3 linked regions of the Spirulina subsalsa PCC 9445 genome follow. The protein of the gene in region 3 binds, or shares a complex with, the protein of the main gene of each other region. Links are inferred from orthologs where the notes say so. Each region holds a gene or a part of one and is shown on either strand. Other genes may lie near its edges.

Region 1 (6,848 bases), 2.3 Mb from region 3 along the record:
GAGCAGATGTGATTGTTATTGTTTCTGATTGGTTGATGCCCGGCATTAAAGGGGATGAATTTTTGATTCAAGTTCACCAAAAATATCCGAAAGTGGTTAAAATTCTCTTGACGGGTCAAGCGGATCAAAGTGCCATTGAACGCGCCCGAGAAGAAGCTGAACTACATTCCTATCTTGCTAAACCTTGGAATAGTGATGATCTGATTTATGCCATTCAGTCTGGACTCTCGACTCGTGATAATTGAACGACACAATTACGCCCTGAATTCTTGGCTTTATACAACGCTAAATCTGCTTGTTTGAATAGTTCCCGAATGTCTAAATCTTGAGGGGAAGTTGTAGCGACTCCAATACTCACCGTAATCTGGATAAAACTACACTGTATTGGAATTTTTTCTTGGGCGATGATCTCACAAATAGTTTTAGCCCGATAGGTCGCGTCTTGTAGGCTAGTTTGTGGGAGTAAAAGGGCAAATTCTTCCCCCCCTAATCTCCCTAGAATGTCATGAGGTGTGGCTTGAGATTTGAGCAAATGTGCAACAGATTGTAAGACTAAATCTCCAATATCATGACCAAATGTATCATTAACTTTTTTGAAAAAGTCAATGTCTAGTAATAGTAGAGCGACATCATGGGTAATAGCATTGTTCACTTCTTCACGCCCCCGTTGAAAAAAATAGCGACGGTTATAAAGTCCGGTTAATTCGTCCGTCATCGCCAGTCGAGATAATTGGTCTTCTAGGTGTTTGTGTTGAGTAATATCAATTAAGGTAATAAATATCGAAAGAGTTCCATCAAAGTTAATTAACGTACCGGATATATTTGCCCAAAAAATCTCTCCTTTTGAGTTAAATAATTGGGTTTCAAAATCTTGAATAAAACCTTGTTTTTTTAACGCTTTAAGAATAATATTTCGATCATCTGGTTGAACATAAAAATCTTCAGTTAGATAACCAATTGCCTGATTTCGTCTAACTTTAAAAATTCGAGATGCTTTAGGATTAAGATAGGCAATTTCGCCCGTTTCAAATTGAGAAATCACAATAGGGAAAGGAGAGCTTTCAACTAAGAAACGATATCTTTTTTCTAAAGCCCGTAAACTATTTTCGGTCTGCATTCGTTCCGCTACTTCCTGTCGAATGCGATGATTGAGTTGATAAAAGCGTAAGGCAATCCAAGATACAAACCCTAAAATGCTCGAAATAGTGATGAAGATGAAATAAACCCAGGTGAGGTTAGGTTGAGGATAGCGCTCATAGATAAATCCGGCTAGTGAACTATAGCGCGTGGCAAATCCGAGATCATGATAGATTTGCAGAATATAGTTCCAGCGTCCGGGGTTCATATAGCCGATTTCTACGACATCGGATAAAATGAGGCGCTTGCTGGCTTCTGCTTCATATCTCAGATGCGCCCGACTGTGGCGGGGACTATATTCTGTATAGATTAGCTCAATCATTTCCTCCGGGTGTTCGAGGGCATAAGCCCAGCCTTTTAAGGAAGCATCAAGGAAGGCTTTCACTCGTTGAGGATGGCGTTTAATTTGAGCTTCGGTCGTGAATAAAGTATCGCCATAAAAATCAATTCCTCCCGCCCGAGGATTAAAAATAATGTGGGGGATATTCACTTGCTCTAAAAAAAAAGGCTCGTCGGTTGAGTAACCGGACATGGCATCGACACGGCCATTAATTAAAGAAAGGGGAGTAAAACTATGGGGAACTTGAATGAATTGGTCTAATGCAATCCCTTCGGATTTTAAATAGGCGATGAGTTCGACAGCATGATCTCGTATCATCACTCGTTTGCCGATGAGATCATGAATATGATCTAAGTTGGGTTGGCGACGGGCAATGATAACGGAGGGGGAATGTTGGTAAATAGCGGCGAGAGCGACGACGGGATAGCCTTGATTGCGTAGAAGGACTAAATCAGAACCAGCAATACCGAATTCTGCCTCACCGTTAAGGACTACTTCAACGGGGGGGGTATTTTCGGGCATTTCCTGCATTTGAACATCTAATCCCGCTTGTTCATAATAGCCTTGGGCTTTGGCGGCGTAGTATCCGGCAAACTGGAACTGGTGCCGCCATTTGAGTTGGAGGGTGACGGTTTCTAGGGGGGGAGGAGAGGGACTTTTCGCAAGGGTGGTGTGGGGACTCGAAGGGAAGCCGGGAAGCAGGCACAGGAGAACTGCTACCCCAAAGGCGATCGCACCGGATAAAAACAGAGCAAAGCGATGTTTCAGCACAATAACTGCGTGCAACTCAAAATCAAGGGGATGAGGAAAGCAAAATCAAGGGGAATGTTCTTCCATCATAGTGACTAAATTGGTGAATCATAACCCCCCCTCCTCTCCCTACCCCACAAAAAAGCACCCCCCTCTAGGAAGTGCTGAAAACATTAAGAATTGATTCCTTTTAATAAGCATCTTGTAACTCGTAGAAGTCCGGCGAAATATAATCCTTCCGCAACGGCCAACCGACCCAATCTTCCGGCATTAAGATTCGTTTCAGATTAGGATGTCCTTCAAAAACAATGCCATACATATCATAGGTTTCCCGCTCTTGCCAATCCGCCGCCTTCCAAATCCAATAAACCGAAGGCACTTTAGGATTATCCCGAGGCAAATACACCTTCACCCGCACCTCCTCCGGTTGGGTGACATTATCCCCCACTTTAATTAAATGGTAGAAACTGACCAACTCCTTACCAGGGCCGACATCATACCCCCCTTGACACTGCAAGTAATTAAAGCCATAGGCATATAAAGCCGTAGCAATCGGGATGAGAAACTCCGCATCCACCTTAATTAATTCCACCCCTAAATGATCCTTTTCGAGGGCTTCATGGTCAAAACCATTTTCCGTTAACCACTGAGAAACCGGACCCGCTTCTACAATGGCAGTTGTTTCAACTTGATTTTCTTCTTCAGCCACGATTGACTTCCTCTTTAGATTCTGCAAAACCCGGCGCGACAGGCATTCCGTACCCTTCCGTTAACACCTTCGGGGGAGCTTGACGAGTACCAGATTGGAGATATTCTCCCGTTAAAATCGGTTCAACCGCCACCATATTATGAGTCGTGCTGTAGTAGCGATTCGTTTGAGATTGAACTCTCGCCCGTTCCTGAATCGACTCATTAGCCACCTTTTTGCGCAATTTAACAATCGCGTCCATAATCGCTTCAGGACGAGGAGGACAACCGGGAATATATAAATCCACCGGGATTAACTTATCCACCCCTCGCACCGCACTAGGAGAGTCCATACTAAACATTCCCCCAGTAATAGTACAAGCCCCCATAGCAATCACATATTTGGGGTCAGGCATTTCCTCATAGAGTCGCACCAAAGCCGGAGCCATTTTCATGGTAATCGTTCCCGCCGTGATGATTAAATCCGCTTGTCTCGGACTGGAACGAGGAACAAGGCCAAAACGGTCAAAATCGAAACGAGAACCAATCATCGCCGCAAATTCGATGAAGCAGCAGGCCGTTCCGTATAACATCGGCCAGAGACTCGATAATCTCGCCCAATTATACAGATCATCCACCGTCGTTAGGATGACATTCTCCGATAAATCTTGAGTGACCGTTGTCCGAGCAATAGGATTGAGAATTTTTTCTTTTTGCTGCTGCTCCAAAAGTGCAGCATCCGTTGGGTTATCAGATTTCATGACCATTCCAGCGCTCCTTTTCGCCATGCGTAGACCAGAGCTACTACTAAAATTCCAATAAAAATTAAAGCCTCTACAAAGGCTAGTAGCCCTAATTGATTAAAAGCAACCGCCCAGGGGTAGAGAAAGACCGTTTCCACGTCGAAGACAACGAAGACAAGGGCGAACATATAGTACCGGATATTAAATTGAATCCACGCACCCCCCAAAGGTTCCATCCCAGATTCATAGGTGGTGCGTCGTTCGGGCCCTCCGGTTGGCGGGCGGAGCAGCTTAGAAGCTGTCAGCGCCAAAATGGGGACGGAACTGGCTATGAGCAAAAATCCTAGAAAATATTCGTAACCGCTTAAGTGAAACACTACTGATTTCCCCGTTGCTGATTGCTGAAACTATTGGCTCAGTGTCTGAACACTTTGTTCATTATAGGGGAAGGAACGACCAAAAATAATGGGACACAAGCCCCGCCCTTATAGGGCGGTTCAGTCTGGGTTGTGCGATAAGTTGTGAGTTTGTCCTACTTCATTATTGGCTGGTTGTTGGCTCGTTGTTGGCTCGTTGTTGGGCTTTAGCCCTAAACCAAAGGCGCTAAAGCGCAACTACGAACGAGGGAAACCCTATTTTAGATTTCGTCCCAACCGCCTAAACCCGAAGACATGACATAACTGGTAACTCCCGATTCAAAGAAATTGGCCTTAGTGTTGCCATCAGCTTTGGTGTCCGCGAATTTCTCTAGGTGGGTGTAGGGACTCTTAGTAAACTTGTCTTCCTTGTACAGGGGTTCTAGACCAATGGCACGGAGACGAATATTGGCTAAATATTTGGTGTATTGTTCCGTGCTGGCCTCGGTAATCCCTAGGATTTGGTTGCCGACGATGTGGTTAGTCCACTTGCACTCATGGCGAACAGCATTGTCGAACATCTCATAAATTTGTTCGACAGAGTGAGTAAACGTCGTCATGGCTTCGGGGACTAAACGCTGAAATAAGCGGACATGACTTAATTCGTCGCGGTTGATCATTTTAAAAATGTCAGCACTACCGGGCATCAACATTCGTGAGGCTAAATTGTAGAAGAAAATAAAGCCATTGTAGAAATACAATCCTTCTAGTAAATAATCGGCAACTAGGGCGATGAAATAGTTTTCATAGCTAGGGTCATCGACATATTTTTGATAGAGGGACGCGATGAATTCACAACGTTCTAGTAAGACTTTATCAGTTCGCCAAAAATCATAAACACTACTCCGTTTTTCGGCGGGAATAATGGTTTCAATCATCCATTGATAGCTTTGATTATGTAAGCCTTCTTGGGAGGCTTGTTCCGTCATACATAGGGTAACTTCCGGGGCAGTAATGGGGCTTTTTAGGTAAGGGATATTGTAGGTTTGGATGGAATCTAAAAAAGTTAAATAGGAAAGAATTCCATCAAAGGCATAGCGTTCTTCTGGAGTCAAATTCCAGTAATCTGTAACATCTTGGGTAATATCGAGCTTTTCTGGTCATTCATGTTCAACAAAGTTCGCTACACTTTGCCCGCTTTATTTAAGCTGCTATGTGTCACCACACAGATCGGACTATATCATCATCCTTTGCCCTAGCAAAAGAGTCCCCCGCTTCGACAGTCAATCGCTTACTGCCTACTCCGTAAACTCGGATAGTCTCTACACCTTCTTGCTTTTGGCAAGCTTGGCACGGGATTGTCTGTCATGCAATATTCGGTATTTTTACGAATTTGTAAAAACCAGAGTTTCCCCGTTTTCGAGGGATTTAGTCTGGACTACCTAGTTAATCCAGAAGTTCTCTCTCATTTGTTTGTATAATCCCACAGCCCAAGAATAGCGGACATCATTAAGTTGCATGAGGTTGGTGGTGTTGCCAAACCACATGGTACGGTTTTCAATCGTGTCGTCGCCTTGGGGATTAAAAATGGGGTTGACGGGCATTTTTTGCCGTTTTTCCGGTGTATAAGTCATGAGAGATTTTGCTGTTATAAGTCCTTCCGCATTGTATAGAAAAAAGGGAAAAATAGAACGGCAAACTTCAGAATTTAGCTGTCAGCGTCAATACCTAGCGCTCTCAGTTGTGCGGCTAATCGCTCGGCTCGTTGGCGTTCCTGTTGCGCCCTCTGGTCAGCTTGTTCCGCTCGTTGCCGTTCTTGTTCTGCCCTCTGGTCAGCTTGTTCCGCTCGTTGTTCCAACTCCAAAAAGCTCAGGAATCCTCGCCCATCGGGACGATACAGTTCCAATGTGGTCGCCGTTACAACAAACCGAATCCCTAGACGGGGACTTGTCCAGTTCTGGATTTCTTCTATCGCTCTCAATCCTGCCTCTGTACGGCAAAATCCCTGTAAATTGTTCCGGTCTGGGTTGTAAATATAATATTCTTCTACTCCGTAATCGTCATAGAATTGCTGTTTTTTGCTCATTTCCCCTGAACGATTGCCGGGGGAGAGAATTTCAAATACGACTTGAGGGGCAATATTCCCTTCTTCCCACTGTTTATAAGACCCTCGCTCTCCTTTGGGGCGACCAAATGCTACGAGAGCATCGGGAGCAACGCGGATTTCTGGGTGTCCTTCTACAGGATACCAGAGTAAATCTCCGGCTACAAAAACATCGGGTCGGTCAGCCAAGAGGAGTTCTAGGTTTTCTTTAATCAGGACAATCCAGCGAAATTGGAGGGTATTGTCTGCCATGGGCTGACCGTCACTGTCGGGGTAGAGTCTCTCACAATCCAAGGAAATGGTCATATCAATTATCTCCTCTGGGTGAGGGGGAATTGTCTTTTTTAGTTTAGCAAGTCTTCAGAGTCCAGAATTTAGCTGTCAGGGTCAATGCCTAACGCTCTCAGTTGTGCGGCTAATCGCTCGGCTCTTCGGTCAGCTTGTTCTGCCCTTCGGTCAGCTTGTTGGGCTCGTTGGCGTTCCTGTTCTGCCCTCTGGTCAGCTTGTTGGGCTCGTTGGCGCTCCTGTTCTGCCCTTTGGTCTGCTTGTTGCGCCCTCTGGTCAGCTTGTTCCGCTCGTTGTTCCAACTCCAAAAAGCTCAGGAATCCTCGCCCATCGGGACGATACAGTTCCAATGTGGTCGCCGTTACAACAAACCGAATCCCTAGACGGGGACTTGTCCAGTTTTGGATTTCTTCAATCCCTCTCAATCCTGACTCTGTACGACAAAA
Region 2 (6,927 bases), 170 kb from region 3 along the record:
TTCACTACCCCATTAACTACCCGACAACTCACGAGGACGTTCCGGCAAAGTTAAAGCCGTTTCTACCTCAGTCGTTGTGGCCTTCCGTTCCGGGATAAAGTCACGACGGGCGAGAATAATAGCCCCCACCATCGCCATTAACAACAACACCGAAGCCAACTCAAACGGCAAGAGAAAATCACTAAAGAAATGCTTCCCAATTTGGATAATCGTACTACTAGCATTGACCACCGTAGTATCCACCGCCCAAGGAGTCGCCAACACCATCGTACTGAGCAACGCCAATAAACCCACACAAACCAACGCCGTCGCCCCTTGACGAATCCAACGATTGCGCACAGGTTTAAACTCTTCCTTCTTGTTCACCAACATAATGGCAAACAAAATCAACACATTGACCGCCCCCACATAAATCAAAATTTGGGCAGCCGCCACAAAATCAGCATTCAACAGGATATATAACCCCGAAATGCTCATAAATACACCACCCAGCAAAAACGCCGAGTAGACAATCTGATTGAGGAGGACAACCCCCAACGCTGCCCCTAGCATCATCACAGCCAAGATGCCAAAGGAAACAATCTGAACACCTTCCGCTAAATTCACGCCTTTCTGTTCTCCTTCCTGCTGTTAATACTCATGTTCGTTCATCGCGGCTCAAGCCTCACCTAGTCCGAAGACCCCGCCTTCATAGCTTCCATAATTTCTTCCGGACGTTGACCTGCCCGTTGGGAACCGGGGGGTAAATCATGGGGGTCATCCACCCCTTTAGGCAAATAGGCAAACTCTCGCAACGGTGTCACCATGGGGTCATCTGTCACCTTGTAAGGTAAACGACCCAAAGCGACGTTATCATAATTCAACTCGTGACGGTCAAAAGAGGCTAACTCGTACTCCTCCGTCATGGATAAACAATTCGTGGGGCAATATTCAACACAATTCCCACAGAAGATACAAACGCCAAAATCAATACTATAGTGATTGAGTTTTTTCTTCTTGGTTTCCTTATTAAATTCCCAATCCACCACCGGGAGGTTAATTGGGCAAACCCGCACACAAACCTCACAAGCAATACATTTGTCAAACTCAAAATGAATGCGGCCGCGATACCGTTCTGAGGGGATGAGTTTCTCGTAAGGGTACTGTACCGTCACCGGACGGCGCTGCATATGGTCAAAGGTGACAGATAGCCCTTGACCGATATATTTAGCCGCTTGTACGGTTTCTTTGGCATAGTCGCCCACTTGTTTGAGGAACTTAAACATAATTAGCCTCTGTATTTTGCAAATTTTAAGGACTTATGCCTCATTTTAGCCCCCGAAGGCGATGGGGAAAGCCAGTTTCAGGCCGGCCGTTAGGAGTAAATTCACTAAGGCCACGGGGAGTAAAAACTTCCAGCCCAGGTTTAAGAGTTGGTCAATACGGACGCGGGGCAGTGTCCAACGGAGTAAAACGGCGATAAAGACCAGAAAATAAGCCTTGAGAACCGTCATAATGATGCCCAAGGAGGCCGTCACCACTTGTAACCAAGGGGTTGTTTCACTAATGCCTAACCAGCCGGCGAGGGAGTCTAGGGGAATGGGGAATTCCCAACCGCCGAGGTACAGAATAGAGACAATCAGGGCGGATAACACGAGGTTAATATAAGACCCTACATAGAAGAGGGCGAAGCGCATTCCGGCGTATTCCGTTTGATACCCGGCGACTAATTCCTCTTCGGCTTCTGGTAAGTCAAAGGGTAAGCGTTCACATTCGGCGAGGGCTGCAATCCAGAAAATTAGGAAACCGACGGGTTGCCGCCAGACATTCCAGCCTAAAATCCCGTAGCCGGACTGTTGCTGCACGATGTCAATGGTGCTTAAGCTGTTGGACATCATGGCGACGGCTAAGACGGCCAAGGCGAGGGGGATTTCATAACTAATGGATTGGGCGGCGGCGCGCAATCCCCCTAAGAGGGAGTATTTATTGTTGGAGGCATAGCCCGACATTAACAAGCCGATGGGGGCAATACTGGAGAGGGAAATCCAGAGAAAAATCCCTACGTTGAGGTCGGTAATCAGGAGGTTTTGTCCAAACGGCACAATGAGGAAGGACAAAATCACGGGGATTACGACCAAGACGGGACCCAAGGTGAACAGCCAACTGTCGGCTTGGGCGGGAACAATATCTTCTTTGAAGACCAGTTTCAGACCGTCGGCAACGGGTTGTAGTACGCCGAGGGGTCCGGCATATTCTGGACCAATACGTTGCTGGGCGGCGGCGGAAATTTTCCGTTCTAGCCAGACGCTCACGAGGACTCCAACCACTGCCCCAATGACCATTAATATCATGGGCAGGGGGAGCCAGAAGACTTTGGCAATTTCTGGGGGAATTCCCAGTTGTTGGAGGGATTGTATAAAACTTCCTTGTAGGTCAATTCCTGAATTCATCGATTTTGAGTCACTTTAAGGGCATTGTGGGCTGGGTAAGGGGGGATATGATGCCTAAACCAGCCAAAACAGGTTATTTCAGTTTGTTATCAGCGAATCAGTCTTTAGTATATCGTTCAATGTTTCCCTCTCTGGTGGGGGGAGGGGAGAAAATCTACTTATGGGGGGATTCGGAAACATTTTAAGGTTGCCTATTACCTATTACCTCTCCCCTGCTCCCCTGCCCCCGACTCTCGGACTTATTCAGCAAGCCCTACTAAGTCCCTATTCTCTCTTGCCTAGTCCCCATCCCGTTGTGGGTGGGATAGTTGACTTTCTGTCCACTGGGGAAAAAAGAGTTCTCAACAGAGGATAGACTTAAAAAGTCAATGGCTGCCCGGGTTTCTGGAGAGCCTATTGTAAAAAATTCCCATTCTAAACTGCAACTCTCAGTGAGGTTTAAATCCTATGAATAATGCACTACGCAATGGTTCTGCTTCTTTGGACTATTCAAGGTTACAAGGGTTGAGTGAACTGTGGCCAATTTTGGTGGAAAATTATGGTGAAATTATTGCCCTCCATGACCCCCACAGTAAACCGGAGGTGATTTTAACCTATGCCCAACTCTATGAAAAAATTAAGCAGTTTGCGGCGGGGCTGCAAGGGTTGGGGGTGAAACCCCATGATAAGGTGGCTTTGTTTGCGGATAATAGTCCCCGGTGGTTTATTGCGGATCAGGGGATTCTGTTGGTGGGGGCGGCTGATGCGGTGCGCTCGTCTCAGGCGGAACGGCAAGAGTTACTGTACATTTTTGAGCATAGTGATAGCACCAGTTTGGTGGTGCAAGATTTAGCCACTTTACGGAAGTTACAGCCGGACTTGGCGGATTTGCCTGTGCAGTTTGTGGTTTTGTTGTCCGATGAAACGCCTCCGGCCGAGAGTCCCTTTAAGATTGTCAATTTTGCTCAGTGTTTGGTGCTGGGGGAAGAAACGACTTTAAAACCTGCGACCCAAACGCTGGATATGTTGGCGACGTTGATTTATACGTCGGGGACGACGGGACGACCGAAGGGGGTGATGTTAACTCATGGGAATTTCTTACATCAGGTGAATGGGGCGGCGACGGTGATTGAACCGCAACCGGGCGATCGCGCTTTAAGCATTCTCCCCAGTTGGCATTCCTATGAGCGCAGTGTAGAGTACTTTTTGCTCTCTCGGGCTTGCACCCAAATCTACACCAGCATTCGCACGTTTAAGAAGGATATCACCCAGTTTAAGCCCCATTTTATGGTGGGGGTTCCCCGTCTCTGGGAGTCGATTTATGAGGGGGTTCAGAAGTCGTTCCGGGAACAACCCGCCAGTAAACAACGCTTGATTCACTTTTTCCTGGGGGTATCCCAAAGCTATGTACAAGCGCGACGGATTGCCCAAAATATGAGCCTCGAACATCCAAACCCCAGCAGTTCAGAACGCTTCCTAGCACGGCTAAAAGCCCTCAGTTTAACGCCCTTACATCTGTTAGGTCATAAAATCGTCTACACCAAGATTCGGGCGGCTACAGGGGGCTGTGTGAAGGCGTTTATTAGTGGGGGTGGATCTTTAGCCCGTCATATTGATGCCTTTTTTGAACTGCTCGATATTCCCATCTTGGTGGGCTATGGTCTAACGGAAACCTCGCCTATTGCTACGGTGCGCCGTCCTCAGAACAATTTACGCGGTTCTTCGGGTCTACCTGTGCCTTACACGGAAATCCGCATTGTAGACCCCACAACACGCCAAACTCTACCCAACCAAACTCAAGGACTGGTTTTGATTCGCGGGCCGCAAGTGATGAGGGGATATTATAAAAATCCTGAAGCGACGGCGAAGGCGATTGATCCCGAGGGCTGGTTTGATAGTGGGGATTTGGGTATGATTACTCACGGAAATCAACTGGTTTTGACCGGACGGGCAAAAGATACCATTGTTTTGAGTAATGGGGAAAATATCGAACCCCAACCCATTGAGGATGCTTGTATTTGCAGCCCTTATATTGATCAGATGATGTTGGTTGGACAGGATCAAAAAATGCTGGGGGCGTTGATTGTACCGAATTTTGACGCACTGCAAAAGTGGGTCACGGAAGAGGGGTTAGGTTTGACCTTACCCCAGCCGGGGGATTCTGCACGACAAGACCTAGATCATCCGAAAATTATGGACTTGTTCCGACAAGAACTCAATCAACGGGTGAAAGAGCGTCCGGGCTACCGACTTGATGATCGGGTTGGGGTGTTCCGTTTGATTCCCCAACCGTTCACCATGGAAAATGGTCAATTGACCCAAACGTTAAAAATGCGTCGTCCTGTGATCGCGGAACAGTATCGCGATATGATCGACGGGATGTTTGAACGGAGTTGATGGGCGATCGCTTCCCATTTTCGACGACGAACCTACAACGAGCAGAGTAAGGAAACAAGATTGATGGATGAAAACAAACCGCAATTAATGTTAAAACGTCCGATTAACCTCAAGGTGGTTGTGACTCCTCGTTGGAAGGAGGAAATGCAGCAGCAGCTACAAGCCCAAACAAGCCAACTGGATCGCCAACTACAAGAGATTGATATGCAGGGACAACGGGCGATTTCAGAAATTCAAAAACAGGGGATTACGTTGACAAATCCCCAAGCCCTCCAACAAATTGAGGCGATTCAGAACCAAGTGAATCAAAAGAAAAATGAGTTTCAGCAGCGCAAAAATCAGTTACTCCAACAATTGGATCAACTGTCTGCGCTGGAGTTGGAACAAGAGGTACATCAAGGACAGATGGAAAGCTTTTTCAATGTCCAAGTGGGGGATAATCTCGTGCGCAAACTCAATGTAGAAATTTTGGTGCGGGATGGTGTCGTGGAAGAAATTCGCGGCGATGTTTAGGTAAATTGATCATCAATTATCAATTATCAATTATCAACTCATCGACTCTTGAAGATGCTTAATCAAGGTGGACTGAGGGAGAGGCCCAGCGAGGTGTTGCCAAGGCAAGACTTGCTGGGTGTCCCAGTTTTGATGAACGTAAAAGTCTAAGGGGGGGAGTTGTCCTTTGAGTTCTTTAAACGCTCGTTTATAACTGCCTAAAGAGTCGCCATAGTGACGGGTTAATTCTAATAGGGGGGTGATTCGGCGATCGCCTCGGGAAATTAAGGCTTGAATTACTGACCAATTATAGCTTTCGGGACGGAAATCAATCCCGTGCGATCGCAATTGTTTCTGTAAATACTGTAACCGCTTCTTACTCTCACCATTCACCCCCAACCACTGAAACGGCGTATGAGACTTAGGCACGAAGGTACTACAACCCAACGTTAAACGCAACCCCGGCACCCCCCGTTTAATCTCCTTCAACATCTGCACCGTTGCCTCAATATCCTCCTCCGTTTCCCCCGGAATTCCCACCATTCCATAAAGTTTGAGCGCTTTTAATCCCCCCGCTTTTGCATTCTCGGCCGCTTGTAATATCTCCTCATTGGCTAATTTTTTATTAATAATTTGCCGCACTCGTTCTGAACCACTTTCCACGGCAATAGTAATCGAACGACTATCATGTTGACTCAAAATTTGCGCCAGTTTTTCCGTCACCGTATTTGTACGCACCGAAGAAATACTGAGACGCACATCTTCATATTTCGGTTGATTAATATAATCTAAAAGGGCTTCAAACTCTGGATGTTGCGTTACCGATGCCCCCAACAAACCCAGACGATTTGTTACCTTTAATCCTCGTTCAATCGCTGGAATTAAAGACCCTTCAACGCTGGGAGTTCTAAAGGGTAACGTTAAATAACTCGCCAAACAAAAACGGCACATTTCCGGGCAACTACGCACCACTTCCACCATATAGATGCTTTCCCATGCGGCCTTTTCTGTCACCACCGTAGAAGCGGATAACATATTGCCACGATAGGTTTGTTTTTGGATCATGCTAGGAATCTCTGTAATTTTAGGCTTAATTTCTTCAATTCCAGATGTTATGTCTTGATAAATCACCTCATATAAACTGGGAATATAAACCCCCGGAACTTGTGCCAGAACGCGCAACTTCTCCTGACGAGGGGCATTTCTCAAGACTTTATAGGTATCAATAAACTGGTCTAATAAATCCTCTCCATCCCCCAATAAAATGACATCAAAAAATGCGGCAAACGGTTCTGGATTAGCCGTTAAAACCGGTCCTCCTCCAAACACCAGAGGATGGTGTTCTCCTCGTTCCTCGCTATGAGTCGGAATATCGAGGGATTCCAATAAATTTAAAATATTCATATAATCCAGTTCCCAAGAGAGGGAGAAACCTAATAATTCTGCTTCCCGGGGTAATGTTTCTTGAATATCCGTAAATAAACGACTTACTTCAACATCAGAACGGAGAGCCAAGGTAGACCAAACCACCTGATAGCCTAAACTGGTAATTCCCACACTATATTCATTGGGAAAGGCAAAAATAACTGGAATCCCATCGCTTTCCACAGATGCGGGGGTAAATAAAATT
Region 3 (7,003 bases):
GGATTGCCAATCATGGCAAAACCAGACCAATAGTAGGGGTGTTGTAAACTCCGAATCCCTAAATCATTAAACTCAGAGGTTAAAGGAATTTCGCCAAACTCACCCACCAACATTAGACCTTGATTCTGTGTCTGTTCCTGAATCTTAACTTGCCCCCGTAACAGGGCAATTTGCGCTTGTCTTAAGGCTTCTGCTTTGGTCGTCACCTGGCGTAAATTATTATAGAATCCACTCATTAACCCTAAAGTTCCCACATCATTGGCATACCATAAACTCGCCAAAGCTGTGTTCACCCCTGTTTTCACCGCTAATCCGGCAAAACCATATTCGGCTTGAGTATCTCCTAATGCAGTTCTACAGGCACTTAAGACTAACAAATTAACCTGATTTTGCTCCCAGTTCAGATTGGCCATATCATTTAACCCAATGGCCTGATCCCACAGTTGAATATAAGACTCTTCCAAAGAACCGGGTTGAAATTCGCCGTGGGTGGCAATGTGAACAATCCCAAAGTTCTGCCGATTTTGATTCTGTTGTAAACTGCGGAGGGTGGCGCGTTCATTGAGTAAGGTGGTGCTAGTTTCCCATTTTTGCGCGATCGCCTTTAACTCCGTCGGAACCGCAGGCAAGGGGGTTTTAGACCGGAATTCCGACATTCCCATGGCTAACAAAGGACTATTCTGCACATTCCCCCGTTCCAGATTTAACCAGTGGAAACTCGGCACCAAACTCATACTATAATCCTCCACCAAAAACCGTTCCCCATCATGGAGCGCCGCAAAAGGCAGAGAACGCAATCCTTCATCCACAATCAACAACAGGGTTTGAATATCAAACCGTTGTAAATCCTTCGCCATCGGCCCGATTAACCACTGATGGAGTTGTTGGGCGCTTGCAAGATAACTATTCGATTGACGACGGATAGGACTGCCAATTTCAAACTGAAACTTACGCACCTCTTCTAATAACCGACTCTGATTTGCTTCCCGCACCCGATAATGAATCGGCGCCCCCGTCGGAGGCACAAGAATTAATTCTAAATGTTCCGGTCGGATAAACGCATAGATAACCGCCGTATTCATCCCCGTTTCTCCAGCCATCTGTTGTAAATGGCTTTGCATTTCCTCCACGGTTGGCTCTTCCCCAGCCACTTCCTTATTCAGGTAACGCCCAAATTGTCCCGTAAAATGATTATCCAGCGCTAAAACCGCCCCAGCCGTATCCCCTCGGTCAAAAAAGGGATTGAGATTCAGATATAGTCCTGTATCTAACTCCAATTCCTCACCAGAGTCTAGACTAATCAGTAAACGGTTTTGCGCTAAATTGGGGAAGATCGAAGCAATAGCCACCTGAGCAAAATCAGGGCGCGTTTTGGATTCTTCCGCACTGACCACCGGAGGGGGATTATTCACCGGAGGGGGATTATTCACCGGATTTGATGGAGTGGAGGCCGTGGGGGCCATTGGGGGAGTTGAGGGAGTTGGGGGAGGTTTTAACGAGGGTAAAACGGTTTGAGCAATGTTAAAAACCCCCAGAGTTCCCGTTGCAGAATTATTCGGTAAATCAACGGTCACAGGAGTAGTATAAGCCGAATAATCTAAGCGATTAACTCCTCCACCTCCATCGAGAACGCCATTAAAATTCACCCCGTCTTGAAAAACAAAAGTATCCGCCCCACTGCCCCCCACCAGACGGTTAATATTACTAAACGTCACCTGATGCTGATTCGTCGCCATGCGACCCGTATTAGCCCCCGTTAACGTCCAGGTTGTATTGTGATTTTGCCCATATACAGTAGACCCTCCCACAATATTTAAAGGAGAAGTCACCGCACTCAAATCATCTAAAAAAATAGTCCCGGTGCCGTCAGGACGACCCACATTAATCACCTCAAAACCGGGCTTAATACCGTTGAGGTCTGGCTCGTCTAAATCCATTGCACTGGTGGGTGGTGTTCCGCCAATGCGAATACTTCCATCAATCTCAAAAGGACGAATGTTCAGTTGACCTGTTCCCTGTAAATCCCGCATATCTAGCCCAGTGGCATCTAGGGTTAAGGGTGTATTGCCCATACTGATGGAACCTCTTAAATTCACCAAAGGAGCGGAAAACCGGACGGATGCGGCAGGGGAAAAATCAAGCGACCGAGCGGGGTGAAGGTCGATCAAATTCGTCGCTTCTAAAATGATATGAACCCCTTGACTCGCTAAGTCATTGAGCTTATTTTGAGAAATCACAAAATTAGCGCCCGGACTATCCGAGGCGAGGATTTGCCCGTCATTTAATTCATCATCATCGGCTCCAGAATTCAACTGGGTAATCCAGATGGTATGAGGATCTAACAACACCGTACCGGGCTGTCCCAAGGATTTCATCTCAACGGTGCCGTTAAAGTGTAGCTTTTCTTTCCCCGACACTTCTACAAAGCCCCCATTGCCCCCCAGCGTCCCTCCTCGGGCTCCAATGGAGCCGTTAAACACGGTGCTATCATCAGACCAAATGATCGCCCGTCCCCCGTCTCCATAGTTCCCAGTGGCATTGACGTTTAAGGTAGAATTTGAGTCAATAAACACCCGTTGAGCGGTGGGAGTTGGGCCGAGTCCTTTGTGTTCTCCCCCCAGTAAAATGGTGCCGCCCCCCTGTTCTCCCGCCGCGTTGAGATGGGCATTCCAAAGACCAATGCGATCGCCTAAAACCTGAATCGTCTGTTCAGTTCCCGTGACACTACTGGCATCCAAGCTCCCCGTCAAAGCCACCAAACCCGATAAATTAGGAATAGTCGCCCCAGAATGGCTAAATCGCACCGTTGGCCGACTAGAGTCATGATTTGCACTGTCCACACTTAACCCCGTTTTTGCCTCACCAAGCCGGATCTGTGACTCTGAGTGATTCGCCGCCCCCGTCAACAAACTCGGCAAATCCCGGGCATGAATCGGCGCAGGTTGTCCATCGGCTGTTTGGGGAACCTCCACCTCCAAACTCAAAATCATCCCCGTCTGGCTAATCCGCACCCGCCCGGTTCCCGGAATCGCTGCCACGGTTAAATGGCCTCCCGGCGCGCTCAAACTCCCCGTATTGACCACCGTCCCAGCCAACAACGACAAATTATGACCTTGACTCACCGCCAAATCCCCAGCATTAACAATCACACCGGGGTAAGGACTCGAAAAAATAAACTGATTCGGCGCACCAATTAAAGCCGCGTAATTATTACTCCCTTGGGCATGAAACACCCCCCCATCCACAGCAATCCCCGTTGCTGTCGTCGCCGTAAAATCCGCCGGAACATTGAGGGAAGCACCAGAGCCAAAAATAATTCCCGCCGGATTCATCAGGTACAAGTTCGCATTTGCCCCCGTCACCTGAAGCATCCCATTAATTAAAGAAGGATCTCCCCCCACCACACGACCTAAAATGTTTTGAACCCCAGAGGCCGCCTCAAAATTTGCCGTATAACCAGACTGTAGGTTGAACTGTAAGAAACTATGGAACAAATTCTGACCATCGGCTGAAGCGGTACCGCCAAAAATCCGCAGAGAATTTCCTTGCTGGTCAATGAAAGTTCCCGTCCCATCATTGGCAGGCACAATGTACTGTGCGCCAACGGGACTCATCCCAATGCCGCAAGTTCCAAACCCAACGAAAAAGCCTAAAACCTTCCGGGCTAACCCCAGTGGTCTTAGGCTAATCGGTTCAATGTTCCAATGATTCACAGAATCACTCCTAAGCATGGCTTAAGTTTTTCCAGTCTAGACCGAGGCAGAATTAGCCCTATACACTCTCTTACAACCTCGATCCAGCCTGACCGGACAATTTTCCGATTATTTTCACCGCAAGAATGGTTCTTGAGCTAATTGTCCTAAATCTACAGACTCTAGGAATTCTTGCCAAGAAGCAGCCAATTCCTGATCATTGGGGGCATTTTGCCGTTTTTGAACCAATCCAGCCAGGGCTTCATGCCAGATGCCTGCTTCCGCAAAGCGTGTTAGATCAGCATTTCCACCCGGACTCAGGAGTTGTTGAGCAAGGGGATCACTTTCATCTAAACGTTGTACCCAACCATCCACAAACACATCACCCGTCGGGTCATTCGCATTACAAGTCAGGAACACATACCAATGATAATTTTCCCCCGTTTTAAGAGCATAGCGTTCTTCTTCCGGCAAACTCATGCTCATAATCCCCGCTTGGTTGGGGTTGTCTAGGGTCACAGAATACACCGTATTTTCATAGCGGTCATTGAGGACAAAGGTTACAGATTCAGCGCGAGTTTCCGGCATATACCAGAAAAATGTGGGATGACTAGACAGGGTTAAAGGCAAAGCCTGTCCGGGAGTTAAGGCTTTTAAGGTCTTCTGACCGGATTCTTGAACTGTGCATCCCCGAGTCCCACCATCGGCGGCACTGCGCGGCGCCCCCCGATCCGGCGGACGAAACTCCATCGCGTGACCGACAGACATTCCTGCGAAACTCAGGGCTGCGGTCAGGAAGGTGGCGATACCAAGTCTAGAATAGGATTTCATGATGTTCTTTCCCATAAACGTCTCCCTCTATTGATTGTACAATTAAGTCTTTAAAGATACTGTGAACAAATGGCTGATCTTTTGTAAAGTGATCCAACTACTTCTAGTTTAACTTGTTTTCAGAGAAATCACTTTTTTTCCCTGCTCCCCCAGACATATCTCCGGCTTAGGATTCTCTCTAGCCCGGCAAAGCTAATGCTTGATCCAAGGATTAATAAGAACTTCCCAGAGAAAAATCCACCAGATTTGATTGATTAATTCTCTTTACACTTTCACCTTCTTAAAATTCTTTTCCGGAAGTTTTTTCTCACCCATTGGGGTGAAATCTGGAGCGGTATTACATGGCCAACAAAAAGCGGGTAGTGAAGCTACCCGCTTTTTGTTGGGGATGTCGTCCGGGTTGAGCCACTGTCTTCAGGCTCAACTTAGAGGATGAAACCTAACGGTCAACTGATCCCATAATTACATCGATACTACCCAAAATTGCCATAATATCGGCAACTTTTACCCCTTTTAAGAGTTGGGGCAGGATTTGTAAATTATTAAAATCCGGTGGACGAACTTTAAAGCGCCAGGGGAAGACATTATCATTGCCGACAATAAACACCCCTAGTTCACCTTTACCACTTTCTAGGCGGACATAGTGTTCTCCTGCGGGAATCTTAAAGGTGGGGGCGACTTTTTTGGCGATGTACTGATAATCAAAGCCGTTAAACTCGGACTTCTTACCTTCCATTAAGCGCTTGGCTTCCAGATTCTCGTAGGGGCCGCCCGGAATCCCTTGACAAGCTTGGCGAACAATCTTAAGGGACTCGCGCATTTCCCGAATGCGCACAAGATACCGGGCGAAACAATCCCCTCCGGTTTCCCACTGCACCTCCCAATCCAATTCGTCATAGCATTCGTAGTGATCCACTTTGCGCAGATCCCACTTTACGCCAGATCCCCGTAACATGGGGCCGGATAATCCCCAGTTAATGGCATCTTCGCGGCTAATAGTGCCGACTCCTTCCACCCGACGGCGGAAAATAGGGTTATTGGTGATTAATTTTTCATATTCATCGATTTTCGGGGCGAAGTAGTCGCAAAAGTCGAGGCATTTGTCAATCCACCCGTAGGGCAGATCCACGGATACCCCACCTACCCGGAAATAGTTGTTATTAATCAAGCGAGAGCCAGAAGCCGCTTCCCAGAGGTCATAAATGAGTTCTCGTTCTCGGAAGATATAAAAGAAGGGGGTTTGCGCCCCTACGTCTGCCAAGAAGGGCCCTAACCAGAGTAAATGGTTAGCAATGCGGTTCAGTTCTAACATGATGACGCGGATATATTGGGCGCGTTTGGGCACTTCAATATCCGCTAACTGTTCCGGTGCATTGACGGTAATGGCTTCATTAAACATCCCGGCGGCGTAGTCCCAACGACTGACGTAGGGAACATACATCACGGTAGTCCGGTTTTCGGCGATTTTTTCCATCCCTCGGTGGAGGTAGCCGATCACGGGTTCACAATCAATCACGTCTTCCCCATCGAGGGTGACGATCAGACGTAAAACGCCGTGCATCGAGGGATGGTGTGGCCCCATGTTTAACACCATGGGTTCGGTTCTAGTTTCTATTTGTGCCATAGATTCGGCAGTGTCCCTCTTATCTGCTGGTTGCTCGAAGACTCGAAAACGCGGTGATAAATCTTCAACGCTTGAGTCGATTGGTTATTGCACATCATCATTGATTATAGGGGACAGTGTAGGCTGAACACTGAATCTGAGGTTGGATTTGCTGGTTTAAGGGGGAGTCGGGATCTTCGACAGACTGTAAAACTATTCGACTATACAACAAAATATTAATTTTTTTTAAAGTTTGGTAATAATTGAGAACCTTGGGTCACAATCTAGGTCAAATAAGGATTAGCTTACACTGGTCATCATGGACTTTCTCTCTAACACGGTTGTTTTATCGCGGATGCAGTTTGCCTTGACCGCTATTTTTCATATGCTGTGGCCTGTATTAACCACAGGTTTGGGGATTTATCTTGTGATTATCGAAGGTCTTTGGTTAAAGACCAAGAACAAAGACTATTATCACCATGCTCGTTTTTGGGTGAAACTCTATGTTCTGAACTTTGGGATTGGTGTTGCGAGTGGGATTCCCATGGGGTTTCAGTTTGGCACCAATTGGGCGCCGTTGTCTGAGGCGATTGGTAATTTTTTCGGGAGTATTATTGGCTTTGAGGCTTCTTGGGCGTTTATGCTAGAGGCGGCCTTTTTGGGAATTATGGTCTTTGGTTGGGAACGAGTTAATCCGATTATTCACTACATCGCGACTATTCTGGTGGCTATCGGTGCGAATTTATCCACGTTCTGGATTTTAACGGCTAATTCGTGGTTACAGACTCCGGCCGGGGTGGAGTGGGTAGATGGGAAATATGAAGTGATTGATTATGTGGCGGCGGTTTTTAACCCGTTCATGATTAACAGTGTGATG

The links.
Region 1: the proteins of SPI9445_RS0115815 (region 3) and ndhC are in contact, whole or in part, in a cryo-EM structure (PDB 6ZJN), measured with the Thermus thermophilus proteins. The link is inferred for Spirulina subsalsa PCC 9445 from one-to-one orthologs. Residues at the interface, in WP_223903221.1 of Thermus thermophilus: Met26, Thr27, Asn29, Gly31, Pro32, His34; in WP_096411116.1 of Thermus thermophilus: Glu45, Ser46, Asn48, Pro50, Ala51, Gly52, Glu53.
Region 2: the proteins of SPI9445_RS0115815 (region 3) and nuoH are in contact, whole or in part, in a cryo-EM structure (PDB 6ZJN), measured with the Thermus thermophilus proteins. The link is inferred for Spirulina subsalsa PCC 9445 from one-to-one orthologs. Residues at the interface, in WP_223903221.1 of Thermus thermophilus: Pro35, Ser36, Asp139, Gly141, Ala142; in WP_096411122.1 of Thermus thermophilus: Ala224, Glu225, Gln226, Glu227, Ala295, Trp297, Phe298, Arg299.

Annotation. Positions count from the first base shown.
Region 1 is NZ_JH980292.1:1,169,717-1,176,564, reverse strand. What follows is about bases 2,354-5,146. They hold ndhC (photosynthetic/respiratory NAD(P)H-quinone oxidoreductase subunit C), read right to left. Parts: upstream 4,035-5,146; coding sequence 3,672-4,034; downstream 2,354-3,671. Other genes in these bases: SPI9445_RS0105580 (NADH dehydrogenase subunit K), read right to left, coding at 2,929-3,675; SPI9445_RS0105585 (NAD(P)H-quinone oxidoreductase subunit J), read right to left, coding at 2,418-2,936. In the rest of the region: SPI9445_RS0105595 (response regulator), read left to right, coding at 1-245; SPI9445_RS0105590 (diguanylate cyclase), read right to left, coding at 215-2,248; SPI9445_RS0105565 (hypothetical protein), read right to left, coding at 5,456-5,647; SPI9445_RS0105560 (Uma2 family endonuclease), read right to left, coding at 5,722-6,423; SPI9445_RS0105555 (Uma2 family endonuclease), read right to left, coding at 6,492-6,848. UniProt on the Escherichia coli protein: NDH-1 shuttles electrons from NADH, via FMN and iron-sulfur (Fe-S) centers, to quinones in the respiratory chain. The immediate electron acceptor for the enzyme in this species is believed to be ubiquinone.
Region 2 is NZ_JH980292.1:3,644,652-3,651,578, forward strand. Bases 371-3,242 are described here. They hold nuoH (NADH-quinone oxidoreductase subunit NuoH), read right to left. Parts: upstream 2,430-3,242; coding sequence 1,311-2,429; downstream 371-1,310. Other genes in these bases: SPI9445_RS0116620 (NADH-quinone oxidoreductase subunit J), read right to left, coding at 371-606; ndhI (NAD(P)H-quinone oxidoreductase subunit I), read right to left, coding at 669-1,265; SPI9445_RS0116640 (AMP-dependent synthetase/ligase), read left to right, coding at 2,877-3,242. In the rest of the region: more of SPI9445_RS0116620, read right to left, coding at 13-370; more of SPI9445_RS0116640, read left to right, coding at 3,243-4,805; SPI9445_RS0116645 (YlqD family protein), read left to right, coding at 4,869-5,318; SPI9445_RS0116650 (B12-binding domain-containing radical SAM protein), read right to left, coding at 5,352-6,927. UniProt on the Escherichia coli protein: NDH-1 shuttles electrons from NADH, via FMN and iron-sulfur (Fe-S) centers, to quinones in the respiratory chain. The immediate electron acceptor for the enzyme in this species is believed to be ubiquinone.
Region 3 is NZ_JH980292.1:3,473,302-3,480,304, reverse strand. The notes cover bases 4,056-7,003. They hold SPI9445_RS0115815 (NAD(P)H-quinone oxidoreductase subunit H), read right to left. Parts: upstream 6,148-7,003; coding sequence 4,963-6,147; downstream 4,056-4,962. Other genes in these bases: SPI9445_RS0115810 (cytochrome ubiquinol oxidase subunit I), read left to right, coding at 6,446-7,003; SPI9445_RS25855 (DUF928 domain-containing protein), read right to left, coding at 4,056-4,523. In the rest of the region: SPI9445_RS27715 (CHAT domain-containing protein), read right to left, coding at 1-3,713; more of SPI9445_RS25855, read right to left, coding at 3,828-4,055.